3 regions of the Novosphingobium sp. NFX11 genome follow, and region 2 is predicted to be linked to each of the others. Evidence: riboswitches for the same ligand, from Rfam matches in the RefSeq annotation. Region 2 holds a riboswitch; each other region holds the start of a gene.
The links. A riboswitch is a leader RNA that binds a small molecule or an ion and turns the genes downstream of it on or off. The one in region 2 is predicted to bind cobalamin.

Region 1 (4,179 bases), on a different replicon from region 2:
CGGCTTCGGTCAACCAGGCCGACGGGCGGCCGCTGGGCGGCAATTCGGGGCTGCGGCCCGCCCGTGTGACGCGCGCCCTGGCCCGCCTCGACCACCGCTGGGGCAAGGGCGGGGCGATCGCGGTGGAGGCCTACCACCAGTGGCACACCGGATTGCTCGGCTATCTTGTTCTCGATAGCGGAGACCAGGCACTTGGCACCATCGGCGATGCGCGGCAATGGGGTGTGAGCGTGCAGGGGACACTGCCTCTCGACACCGTGTTGCGCGGCGCGCGGCTGACTCTTGACGGCACCTGGCGTGGTTCGCGGCTGAGCGATCCGATAACCGGCAAGCACCGGGCGATGGACGACATTGCTGGGCAAAGCGTGACTGCCGAGTTCCGCCATGACGTGCCGGCCCTCAAGTCGTCATGGGGCGTCAACTGGACCGCGCCCGAAGAAGCCGACGTCTTCTACACCGGCGAAGTCCTGCGCGCGCGGAGCCATGCGCGCTGGGGTGGCTATATCGAGACCACGGTGCTGGCCGGGTTCAAGACGACGTTCACGGCCAAGGCGATCAACGGGCAGGATAGTTCCCGGTGGCGCCGCTTCTATTCACCGAGCCGTGCGGGTGCCTACACCGGAAGCGAGGAAAGGAACCAAAAGCAAGGGGTGATCGTGTCGATGGCTGTGGTTCGGGCTTTCTGAGTGTCTGTTCGAGAAACCGCTGAAGACGAGTTTCGAAGCACTGGCAATGTCTTGACGGGAATTTCTCAAGTGAAATCCGGAACGACGCATACGACCGCGAGCTTGCCAAGCGTCTCGTGACGGGTGCCCAAGGTCAGGGTGCGCCCCGCGCCCGCTGGTTCGCTGTGGGATCGCTTTTGCCTATGAGGACAAGATACTGCCTTTTTCCTGGAGGCGGCGTGTGCTGCGCATACTTGTGGGAGACTGGCCGAACCATCGTTGGCAGCGGCGGGAGAACACCGCTTGTTCGGCGAAGCCGAGCTTTTCGGAGATCCCCGGAAATCGAGGTCGGTCTGTTGCAGGTAGTAGAGCGTCAGATCGCGGCGCACCCCGTCCTTGACGTCCTGAAAGCTGGTGCCCTCCTCCTTCAGCCGGCGGCGCAAGGTACGATGGTGGATGTTCAGTGCACGCGCGACTTCAACGCTGGCACAGTCCCCCTGCGCCAGCCTGCGAATGATAAGGCCGCGCACTTCCGCGTCAAAAGGTAGACTTCGTTTGGGAAAGTGCTTCTCAATGTAGGCGGCCAGGTCGCTATGGACTTGGGTGTTCTGGCTGAGGATCGGACTGGCGAGATCCCTGTCCGAGAACGTGATCCCGTCGGACGGCTCCCCGAAAAGCACCTCGCAGCCGAAATAGCGACGATAGTCGGCGAGCGGAGAGAGCGGCTCGTGTCGGAAATGCACGCAGCGAGCGCGGGCATAGCCGCCGGTCATCTCCATCGCCTCGACATGACCGATCAAAAGGATCTGCTCGATGGCCTGGATACGCTCGGCACTGTTTTCGAACAGCAGTTCATGGCCGGCGAATATGGTGCCCTCGGCAGCATGCGGCCGCAGCCATACGCGCGCTGCGCGGCTGTGTGCGCTGATGTGCTCGCTTGCAAAGCGCAGGGCATCGCCGAACGTCCTCGAACTGCGCATCGTATTGCCCAGCGGCCCGAAGATCGCTCCGCCGCGTTGCCGCAGAGCCAGCCGCATTCCGAAATCGCGGCAGTCCAGCCGGTGCGCCGCAACGGTCAGGAGCCGGATCGCCTCGGGATATGTGAGCGCAACGGCGTCGTCGCGAAAATCCTGGGCGGAAATCCCGGCGAACCGCAACAGTTCGCCGGGATTTCCGCCAAGCGAGCTGACCAGTTCCGGAAAATGCCGGAGAAGCGGGATGTTGAGCCGTGCAAATTCCACATCGGCAGGCAATGGCATCAGCAGGTCCTTGGCATCGCAAGGGAAGGCGCGGTTATCGGAGCTTACGGCCGCGCCGTCCATCTCCTGAACAATGGCTGCATCGCCTGTCCGCATCGGTCAAGTCGGTGTACGAGATCTTGCGGCAAGAGTGCCAAAGATCGCACGAGCGTAGCGCGACCTTGCAAGGACAAGGAAGGGCGGAAGCACGCGTCGTACGGCGATGCTTGCCAGCGCCACTTCCTTCGCGTAGGGCGGCTCCCGTCTCTCGAGGTTCGGGAGGCCATGATCGCGTTGGTGCTCCCGTAAGGGGGCTTAAAGGGAACGCGGTGAGGGGGCTCGCGCCCCTGAATCCGAGGCTGTCCCTGCAACTGTGAGCGGTGAGCGCGATGCATATCGCGGCAGGCCAAAGTGCCCTGTCGCAGCCACTGGGCCGGACGCTAACTCCTGCGAGGCCTGGGAAGGCCGTGCATCGTGCGATGACCCGCAAGCCAGGAGACCTGCCAGCGTCCGGTCGCTCTTGCCCTTGGTCCAGGGGATGGCCGAGGCACGGTGAAATCCGTCTGAGCGACGCATGTGCGGCGGGGGCCGCATCGACCCAAGCGACGGCGCCGGGGGCGTCGTGTCGTCGCGTGGGCCGACCGTTCGCGCGGACGCCCTCGTCAGACGTCGATGACGCCGGACAGGGTTTGTTTCTCACATGACGATTTCCCAATATGCGCTGTGCGCCGCGACCGCTTTCGCAGCGCTTTCCTCATCCGTGTTTTCCTCGGCCGCGCGCGCAGACGAGGCCGATCCGGCAGACACCATCCTGGTAACGGGCCTGCGGGCCGAAACCAGCCTCGATACGAAGAGCAGCGGCAGCCGCCTCGGCCTCACGGTTTTTGAAACTCCGGCAAGTATCGAGGTGCTGGACGGTGATGCGATCCGGGCGCGTGGTGACCTTTCCATCCAGGAAGCGGTCAGCCGCGCTACCGGTCTGACTTTCCAGGGTTCTCCGGGCAACGGGAATACGGCGATGGCCGCGCGCGGTTTCTCGGGGCAGGGGTCGGTGCAGTTGCTGGTGGACGGCACGCGCCTGTTCGTGGCCTCGGGGACGCTGACCTTCCCGGTCGATCCCTGGACGGTGGAGCGCATCGACGTGCTGCGCGGCCCGAGTTCGGTCATATCAGGCGAGGGCGCGATCGGCGGCGCGGTCAATGTCATCATGAAGAAGCCGTCGACCGACCGCAGCATCATGCAGGCCCGCGTGGCCTACGGCTCGGACAACGCGATGCAGATCGCGGGTGATGCTGGCGGGCCCGTGGGAGGAGGTCTGTCCTATCGTGTCGCAGCCAGCTTCACACGCTCGGATGGCTGGCCCGACCGCAACAGCGACAACCGCAACCTCGCCATCTCCGGCGCGCTGCGCTGGGACGCCAGCCCGACGTTGAGCTTCACGCTGGCTTCCGACTACGGCGACGTCGAGATGTTGCCCTATTTCGGCAGTCCGCTGAACAACGGCAAGTTCGACAGGCGCTTCCGTTTCATCAACTTCAACATCACCGGCAGCGAGGATCATTTCCGGGACAACTGGACACGTCTGACGACCGAGTGGCAGGCATCGGATGCGATTTCGCTGCGCAACGTGGCTTATTACCTTAGTTCGGATCGCGACTGGCTCAACGCCGAAAGTTATCGCTATTCCGCAACGACCGGGCTGGTGACGCGCAGTGACTACCTGAACATCGTCCACCGTCAGGACCAGATCGGCGATCGCGGCGACCTCACCTTGCGTACTCCGCTGGGTGGGGGTGTGGAGAACAGCCTGCTCGTCGGCTTCGACGTCAACCGGGTCAAGTTCCGCCACATCAACAACTCGCCTTATGGCGGCAGTTCCGTGGTCGATCCGTTCGACTTCGAACCCGGCGGCTTCATCACGCCGGTGCCCACCACGCTCGGTTTCCGCACCCTGACCACGCAGTATTCGGTGTTCATGGAAGACCAACTCCAACTGCGTGACTGGGCCTCGCTGGTCGGAGGTTTCCGGCAGGACTGGTACGATCTGGAGCGCATCGACGCGCGTACGCCGGCGAACGGCTTCAAGCGGAAGTATCACAGTACTTCGGGCCGCTTTGGGCTGGTCCTGAACCCTGCGGTCGATACTGCGCTTTACGGCTCGTTCACAGTCGGCACCGACCCGATCAGCGCGCTTATCACGACTTCGAACGCGCAGAAGGACTTTGGCCTTTCGCCCGCACGCCAGTTCGAAGTCGGCGTCAAGCAGCGCTTCCTTG
Region 2 (4,179 bases):
TCGCCGATTCCGGACCGGGCATCCCTTCCGCCTATTTCGAGGCGATCCTCGACCCGTTCTTCCGCCTCGACGCGGCGCGGGCGCGGGACACCAAGGGCTTCGGCCTCGGCATCCCGACCGCGCACCGGCTGATGGCGCGCTTCGACGGCCAGCTTTCCTTCGCCGCCGCGCCCGAAGGCGGCCTGATCGCGCGCCTGGATGTGCCCCAGCCGCCAATGGGTTGACGAAGATCGTCGTCCCGGACTTGATCCGGGACCGCTGGCAGTCTTTAGATGCGAGCTTGCCGCGGGACGGCCCATCGAAAGGTGGGCTTTTCACGGCCAGCGGTCCCGGATCAAGTCCGGGACGATGAGAGAATATGGAGAGCGACCTGTGAACTGGTGGACCATCGACGAAACCCATGACCCTGCCCGCAAAAGCTGGGTCGACAGCGCCGACGGCCACCACGACTTCCCGGTCCAGAACCTGCCCTTCAGTGTGTTCTCCACCTCAGAAGAGACACCGACGCGGATCGGTGTTGCGATCGGCGACCAGATCCTGGACATCCGTGCACTGGCCACAGCAGGCCTCGTCCCCGCAAACCTCGCCGAAATCTGCAGCGATGCGGACATGGCCCGCCTGCTGGCCATCCCCGCGCAAGACCGCCGCCCCCTGCGCCATGCCCTCTCCGACCTGCTCTGCGACGAAACCCGCCGCCCGGTCATCGAGCCCATGCTGCACCCGGTCGAAGCCTGCATGCTGCACCTGCCGACACGCATCGGCGACTACACCGACTTCTATGTCGGTATCCATCACGCCAACAACATCGGCCGCCAGTTCCGCCCGGACAACCCGCTGCTGCCCAACTACAAGCATGTGCCGATCGGCTACCACGGCCGCGCGTCCTCGATCCGTCCCTCGGGTGTTCCGGTCGTGCGCCCCACCGGCCAGCGCAAGCCGCCCGAGGCCGATGCGCCGATCTTCGCGCCGACTGCAAGGCTCGACTACGAACTGGAGATGGGCGTCTGGATAGGCCGCGGCAACGACCTCGGCGAGCCCGTGCCGATCACCGATGCTGCGCAGCATATCGCCGGTTTCTGCCTGCTCAACGACTGGTCCGCGCGCGATGTGCAGGGGTGGGAATACCAGCCGCTCGGCCCGTTCCTGTCGAAGAACTTCCACTCGACGATTTCGCCATGGGTCGTCACGCCCGAAGCCCTCGCGCCCTTCCGCGCGGCCCAGCCGCCCCGACCGGAAGGCGACCCGCAGCCCCTGCCCTATCTGTCTGACGCGGATGATCAGGCCCACGGCGCGCTGGGCGTCATGCTGCAGGTCCACCTGACCACGCAGGCCATGCGCAAGGCCGGGCTTCCGCCCCATCGCCTCAGCCACGGCCCGGCGACCAACATGTACTGGACGGTGAACCAGATGGTCGCGCACCATGCATCCAACGGCTGCAACCTGACGCCCGGCGACCTGCTCGGCACCGGCACGATTTCCGCTCCCGAGCGGGAGGGTTTCGGCAGCCTCATGGAATTGTCGCAGGGCGGCAAGTCGCCCCTCACCTTGGCCAGTGGCGAGACCCGCACGTTCCTGGAGGACGGCGACGAAATCTCCATCACCGCCACCGCCGCCGCTGAGGGCTTCGTTTCCATCGGTTTCGGAGAATGCCGCGCCCGCATCCTTCCGGCACGCTGAAACCAACACTTGCGCCCACCCCTGCCTCCCGGTATCCGCCGGGAACAAGATCGCGCCGGTGCCCCGCAAGGGGCTTAAAAGGGAAGGCGGTGGGAACGGTTCGCCGTTCGAGATCCGCAGCTGTCCCTGCAACTGTAAGCGGCGAGCGCGATGCACATCGCTTCCCCCTCACCGTGCGGGGAGGCAGCCACTGAGGCCGGACGCTGCGACATGCGAGGCTTCGGGAAGGCCGTGCATCGATGCGTTGACCCGCGAGCCAGGAGACCTGCCGGCGTCTGGTCGCTCTTGCCTTGGTCCAGGGGATGGCTGCGGCACGGTTCACCGTCTGAGCGACGACACGCATGCGGCTTAGGGGCCGCAGCGGAGCAGGTCGCCGGGCGTCTTCGCGCCTGTCCGTCGCCCCTGCCCCGCGCCGGCGCGAAAGCGCCGGTACGCCCCGCCGCGAGAAGTCGCCGGCGCGGGAGTTGAGAGCCTTGAGCAAAGTACCCACCACCGTCATCACCGGCTTCCTCGGCGCCGGCAAGACCACGCTGATCCGCCACCTGCTGCAGAACGCGAAGGGCCGCCGCCTCGCCCTCGTCATCAACGAGTTCGGCGACGTCGGCGTCGACAGCGAACTGGTCAAGGGCTGCAACGACGAGGCCTGCCCCGAGGACGATATCCTCGAACTCGCCAATGGCTGCATCTGCTGCACCGTGGCCGACGACTTCCTGCCGACGATGCAGAAGCTGCTCGACCGCGAGACCCCGCCCGACCACATCATCATCGAGACGTCGGGCCTCGCGCTGCCCAAGCCACTGGTCAAGGCCTTCCAGTGGCCGGACATCCGCACCCGCGCGACGGTGGACGGCGTGATCGCCCTGATCGACGCCGATGCCGTCGCCGCCGGTCGCTTCGCCACGGACGAGGAAGCCCTCGCCGCCGCCCGCGCCGCCGATCCCAACCTCGACCACGACAGCCCGCTCGAGGAACTGTTCGAGGAACAGCTGGGCTGCGCCGACATGGTGGTGCTCAACAAGACCGACCTCGTCGATGCGGACGTGCTGGCCGAAGTCGAGAAGACCGTCGCCGCCGAGACGCGCGCCGGCGTCAAGATCGTGCGCGCGGACCACGGCGCGGTCGACATCGCCGCGCTGCTCGGCATCGTCGCGGCGGCCGAGGACGACCTCGACAGCCGCAAGTCGCACATCGACGGCCTCGACGACGATCACGACCATGACGACTTCGACACCTTCATCCTGAACGGCGGCGAAGTGGCCGATCTCGACGCGCTGCTGGCGGGCATGAAGGAACAGATCGCCGCGCATGACGTGCTGCGCGTGAAGGGCATGGTCGCGCTGGCGGGCAAGCCCAGCCGCCTCGTGCTGCAGGGCGTCGGCCCGCGCATCCAGCACTTCTTCGACCGCGCGTGGAAGCCCGAAGAACCGCGCCGCACGCAGCTGGTGGTGATCGGCCAGAAGGGGCTCGATCAGGCCGCCATCGAAGCCGCGCTGGCAGGCGTGCTGGGTTCGGTCCCGGCGTGATTCCTTCTCTCTCCCTTCGTCATTGCGAGCGGCGCAGCCGCGCGGCAATCCAGAGCCGCGCGAACCGCCCTGGATTGCTTCGCTGCGCTCGCAATGACGAGCGGTTGGGAAGCGGACGGGCGTTGAACGAAGACCTCCGGCTCTACCCCCTCCTTCGTCATTGCGAACCCGCGCAGCGGGTGAAGCAATCCAGGGCGGTTAGCTCTGCCGTCAGCCCGGCGAGCGCCGCCTAATGCACCTGCTTTCCGCCACCCCGGGCACGATCTCCAACGGCGAGGAGGCGATCGACCTCGACCAGCCTCCGGGCGACATCGTCATCCTGACGGTGGCGGACAGCGAACTCGCCTGCTTCGCCAAGGCAGCGGCAGGGCTGCCGGAGGGCGCGCCCAGCGTCCGCCTCGCCAACCTGCTGCAGTTGCGGCACCCGTATTCGGTCGATCTCTACGTCGAGAAGGTGATCGCCCACGCAAAATTCGTGTGCGTGGTGCTGCTCGGCGGCAAGAGCTACTGGCCCTACGGCATCGACGAAATCGCCCTGATCGCCCGCGAGAAGGGCATCGCCTTCGCCGCCATCGCCGACGGGCGCGAGGATGATCCGACGCTGACAGTCGCCTCCACCCTCCCCGCCGAGACGGTCGAGCACCTCCGCGACTATCTGCGGCAGGGCGGCAGCGCGAATGCCCTGTCGTTCCTCCGCACCGCCGCGCGGCTGATCGGCGAGGACTGCGGCCAGCCGGACGACCCGGTGCCGGTGGCCGACGCGGGGCTCTATCTGCAAGGCGTGGACCGGCCGAGCTTGGCCGACTTGCGCGCATCATGGCGCCCCGACGCCTCTGTCGTGCTGCTGGTATTCTACCGCGCGCTGATGATCGCGGGCACGCTCGACGCCGTGGACGCGATGGTCGCCGCATTGCAAATGCGCGGGTTCAACGTCGCCGCCGTCCATGTCCGCGCGCTGCGAGAGCCTTTCGCCATCGAC
Region 3 (4,179 bases), 1.6 Mb from region 2:
CTCGCCCCGGCGACGGTGAACCCCGAGCGCATCGTGCTCAATCTCACCGCCGACCCGGCGAGCGAGATGGCGGTGACCTGGCGCTCGGCGCCGGGCTCTGCCGGGCAGGTGCAATATGCGGTGGCGACCAGCAGCCCGGACTTCGTGAAATCCCCGATGACCCTCGCCGCGACGACCGACGACGCCGTCCTGCCCGTGCGCGAGGACCCCGCCTTCCGTGCCGCCTATCACTCGGCGGTGCTGAAGGGCCTGCAGGCCGATACCGTCTACGCCTACCGCGTGGGCGACGGCACGCACTGGTCCGAATGGCTGCAGTTCCGCACCGCCTCGCGCGAGGCGAAGCCGTTCCGCTTCATCTACATGGGCGACATGCAGAACCAGATCCTGTCCGAAGCCTCGCGCACGCTGCGCATGGCCTTCCGGCAGGCGGGCGACGCGGCGTTCACGATCCATGCGGGCGATCTCATCAACCGCCACGACAGCGACGCCGAATGGGGCGAATGGTTCACGGCCGGCGGCTTCCTCTATGCCCAGACCCCGCAGATGCCGACGCCGGGCAATCACGAATACGTCAAGGACGAGACCGCCCGCGCCGGCTCCTCGATCAACGGCCAGTGGCGCCGCCAGTTCACCCTGCCCGAAGACGGCCCGGCCGACGTTCCCGCCAGCCGCGAAACCAGCTGGTACACCGACTATCAGGGCCTGCGCCTGATCTCGATCGATTCCATGCAGGTCGACCGCGATGAGAAGGCGAGGAAATCCATCATCAAGTGGCTCGATGGCCTTCTGGCGCACAACCCCAGCCATTGGACGGTGATGTTCCTGCACTTCCCGCTGTTCTCCAGCGAACCGGGCCGCGACAACCCGAAAGTGCGCGCGGCACTGAAACCGCTGATCGACAAGTACAAGGTCGATCTGGTGCTGCAGGGCCACGACCATGGCTATGCACGCGGCGCAATCGGCCCAGATGGCCCGACCACCGACGATGCCGGCTCAACGTATGCGGTGTCGGTGGCCGGTCCCAAAATGTACGATGTCGGCAGCTTGACCTGGGCGCGCAAGTCGGCGTCACGCACGCAGGCCTATCAAGTTATCGATGTGACTCCGGATCACCTGACCTACCGCGCCTACACTGCCACCGGCGAAGCGCTCGACGAAGTCTCGCTGCGTAAAAATACACGTTGACGGCCGGGATCTGGAAACCATCAGTTCGGAAGCAAGCTTTCCTCGCCGCGACGGACACCTTAGCCATCGCGACGAGGATTCTTAAACTGCCCGAGGATAGCAAAGGCGAGGTGTTAGAACTGATCGTGTCGATAGGCATGAAATCCTTTAAAAAATCGGGATATCGACAGAGTTTTGGCGCAGCCTTACGATCGACGAATGGTACAGCCCCCATATTGACAGTTACTTATAATTACCAATACCCGGCTGGGCAGTGCTCATAAGGTGCCTGTCAATCGCTACTGCCGTCGATCCTTAGCTGACACTCAGACTCGGATTGCCTACGTCTACTCCGGCTTGTCTGCTTTCTTTATATCCGCAATCTTTCCGCTGCGGCGCCGCGCGATATTTCCAAAAACATTCTGCGACCAATCAGACACTCTTGTGTCTTGGGAAGGGTTGGGATAGCGCGCTGTGCCTGCGCCCTCATCGGCGCGGACGAGATCGCGCCGGTGCTTCGAAAGAGGCTTAAAAGGGAACGCGGTGAGAGGGGTTTTTGCCCCTCGAATCCGAGGCTGTCCCTGCAACTGTAAGCGGTGAGCGCGATGCATATGCGCGGCGGGGCGAAGGGTCCTGCCGCCAGTCACTGGGCCGGACGCTGCAACATGCGAGGCCTGGGAAGGCCGTGCATCGCTGCGTTGACCCGTGAGCCAGGAGACCTGCCTGCGTCTGGTCGCTCATGCCGTGGTCCAGGGGGTGGCCAGGGCCCGGAATCATTCCGTTCGAGCGACGAACCAGCGGTGGAGGCCGCATCGGTTCGCGCAGACGGTCGCCCGCGGCGTCCGGCCGCAGGCGCGTGCCGACCGTCTTTATGGCGGCACGTCTCCCACCCAGTCGCAGGCGCCCGGGGGGAATGACGATGAATTTGATGACAACCGTTGCGCTGGTGCGCATCGCGACAGGGATCGCGACTGGCAGCGCAATGGTACTGGCGACGGTGCCAGCGCAAGCCAAAGAGGTCCCCGCCGACATCGCACCCGGCGGCTCCAGTGAGATCGTGGTGTTCGGACGCGGCGAGGCCAAGATCGGCACCGCTCATGCCGCCAGCGAAGGTAGCGTCGGCGGATCCGACCTGCTGGTCCGTCCGCTGCTGCGGGTCGCCGAACTGCTCGAGGCGGTGCCCGGCATGGTGGCGGCGCAGCATTCGGGCAGCGGCAAGGCTAACCAGTACTTCCTGCGCGGCTTCAACCTTGATCACGGCACCGACTTCACGACCTACATCGACGGCGTGCAGATGAACCTGCGTAGCCATGGTCACGGTCAGGGTTATCTCGATCTCAACGGTCTGATCCCCGAGGTCGTCGCCCGAGAGGATTTTCGCAAGGGACCGTACCGCGCCGATGGCGGCGACTTCGCACTGGCGGGCGCGGCCTCCATGACCACTATCGATGGGTTCGACCGCCCGTGGATCTCGGTCGAAGGGGGATCCTACATGTCGGGGCGCCTGGCCGCCGGTGGAACCGTCAAGGATGTGGCGGGTGGCAGCCTGACGCTGGTGGGGCAGGCGAAGCGCTATGACGGGCCCTGGCAGGAGGCAGAACACCTTCGGCATTACTCCGGCTTCGCGAAGTACACCGCGCCCACCGGCGGAGGCACCCTCGAAGCTTCGCTCCATGCCTACCACGCCACCTGGCGGCCGACCGAGCAGATCCCGGAGCGGATCATCGGCAGCGCGCTGTGTCCTGACGAGTTCTGCTCGCCCGATCCTTCGGCGCGCGGCCGCACCACACGCTGGGTTGGCAACATCGCGATGCGGCAGCCGAGCTGGAACGCGAATGTCTATGCCCAGTACTACAACTGGAACATGTATTCGAACCCGACGTACGCCGATCCCGATGGCACCAGTGCGCAGATCGACCAGTTCGACAAGCGCTGGATCGTGGGCCTCACCGCGCGCAAGCAGTGGGATGTGGACTCGACGCTGCAATTGAGCGTGGGAACCGAAAACCGCTACGATCACATCGGCAATGTCGGGGTAAATCGCGCAGACACCCGCGCCTTCCTGTCCTCACTGGGACGATACCACGTCGAGGAACTGTCCGGCGCGCTCTACGGTGAAGCGACCTGGAAGCCGGCGCGTGGCCTCAGGCTGACCGGCGGCATGCGGGCAGATTACTACCGCTACACGGTTCGCGCGCGAGATGCCGTGGCGGCCGATCTGGGAACCGGCAGTGGGCATGATTCCATCATATCACCCAAGGTATCTGCAGCCTACGAGATCGTCCCTCAGTTCGAGGTCTACGCCAACTGGGGACGCGGTTTCCACTCCAACGACGTGCGCGGCGCGATAAACGTGGAATCCCCGTGCCCGTGCTCGTGCGCGGCACCGGCAAGGAATTGGGCGGGCGCCTGCAACTGGGCACCGTCTCGCTGACGGCCACGTACTGGTGGCTCGACGTGGGCAGCGAACTGCGCTTCGTCGGCGATTCCAACGCGGTGGAGCCGACTGGCGCCAGCAAGCGTCATGGCTACGAGGTAGTCGGGTTCTGGCGGCCGCTGCCGTGGCTGGCACTCGACGGCAGCTATGTCGCCAGTCACTCGCGCTACGACAATGGCGATCGCATTCCCAACGCGGTCGAGAACGCGGTCTCTGCCGGCGCGGCGATCGTGCTCGACTCATGGGAGGCGAGCGTGCGCGTCCGACATCTGGGGCCCTACCCGCTGATCGAGGACAATTCGGTGCGCGACAAGGGCAGCACGATCGTCAACGCCCGCGCCGCATGGAAGGGCCGCAAGATCGAGATCTACGGTGAGGTGCTGAATATCTTCGACAGCCACGACAAGGACATCGCGTACTACTACGAGATCCTACATCCCGGCGTTCGACACCCATGGCCCGGTGGAGGGGCGTCTCAGCCGCGTGATCGAGCCGCGCACGTTCAAGATCGGCGCACGCTTCACATTCTGATCAAACGCCCTGCCCTGCCCCGCCGTTCGGCAGGGCAGGGCGTGGTC

Region 1: linked by a shared signal. The riboswitch ahead of KZO24_RS20615 (TonB-dependent receptor) and the one ahead of cobW (cobalamin biosynthesis protein CobW) in region 2 are both predicted to bind cobalamin.
Region 3: linked by a shared signal. The riboswitch ahead of KZO24_RS16895 (TonB-dependent receptor) and the one ahead of cobW (cobalamin biosynthesis protein CobW) in region 2 are both predicted to bind cobalamin.

What each region holds. Positions count from the first base shown of each region.
Region 1 is NZ_CP080385.1:622,938-627,116, reverse strand. It holds gene KZO24_RS20625 (TonB-dependent receptor domain-containing protein) at 1-686, shown strand, start outside; gene KZO24_RS20620 (AraC family transcriptional regulator) at 752-1,987, opposite strand; cobalamin riboswitch at 2,184-2,425, shown strand; gene KZO24_RS20615 (TonB-dependent receptor) at 2,604-4,179, shown strand, end outside.
Region 2 is NZ_CP080384.1:1,654,022-1,658,200, forward strand. It holds gene KZO24_RS08460 (sensor histidine kinase) at 1-224, shown strand, start outside; gene fahA (fumarylacetoacetase) at 373-1,677, shown strand; cobalamin riboswitch at 1,717-1,964, shown strand; gene cobW (cobalamin biosynthesis protein CobW) at 2,151-3,200, shown strand; gene cobN (cobaltochelatase subunit CobN) at 3,433-4,179, shown strand, end outside.
Region 3 is NZ_CP080384.1:3,277,166-3,281,344, reverse strand. It holds gene KZO24_RS16900 (purple acid phosphatase family protein) at 1-1,185, shown strand, start outside; cobalamin riboswitch at 1,658-1,905, shown strand; partial or broken gene KZO24_RS16895 (TonB-dependent receptor) at 2,078-4,132, shown strand.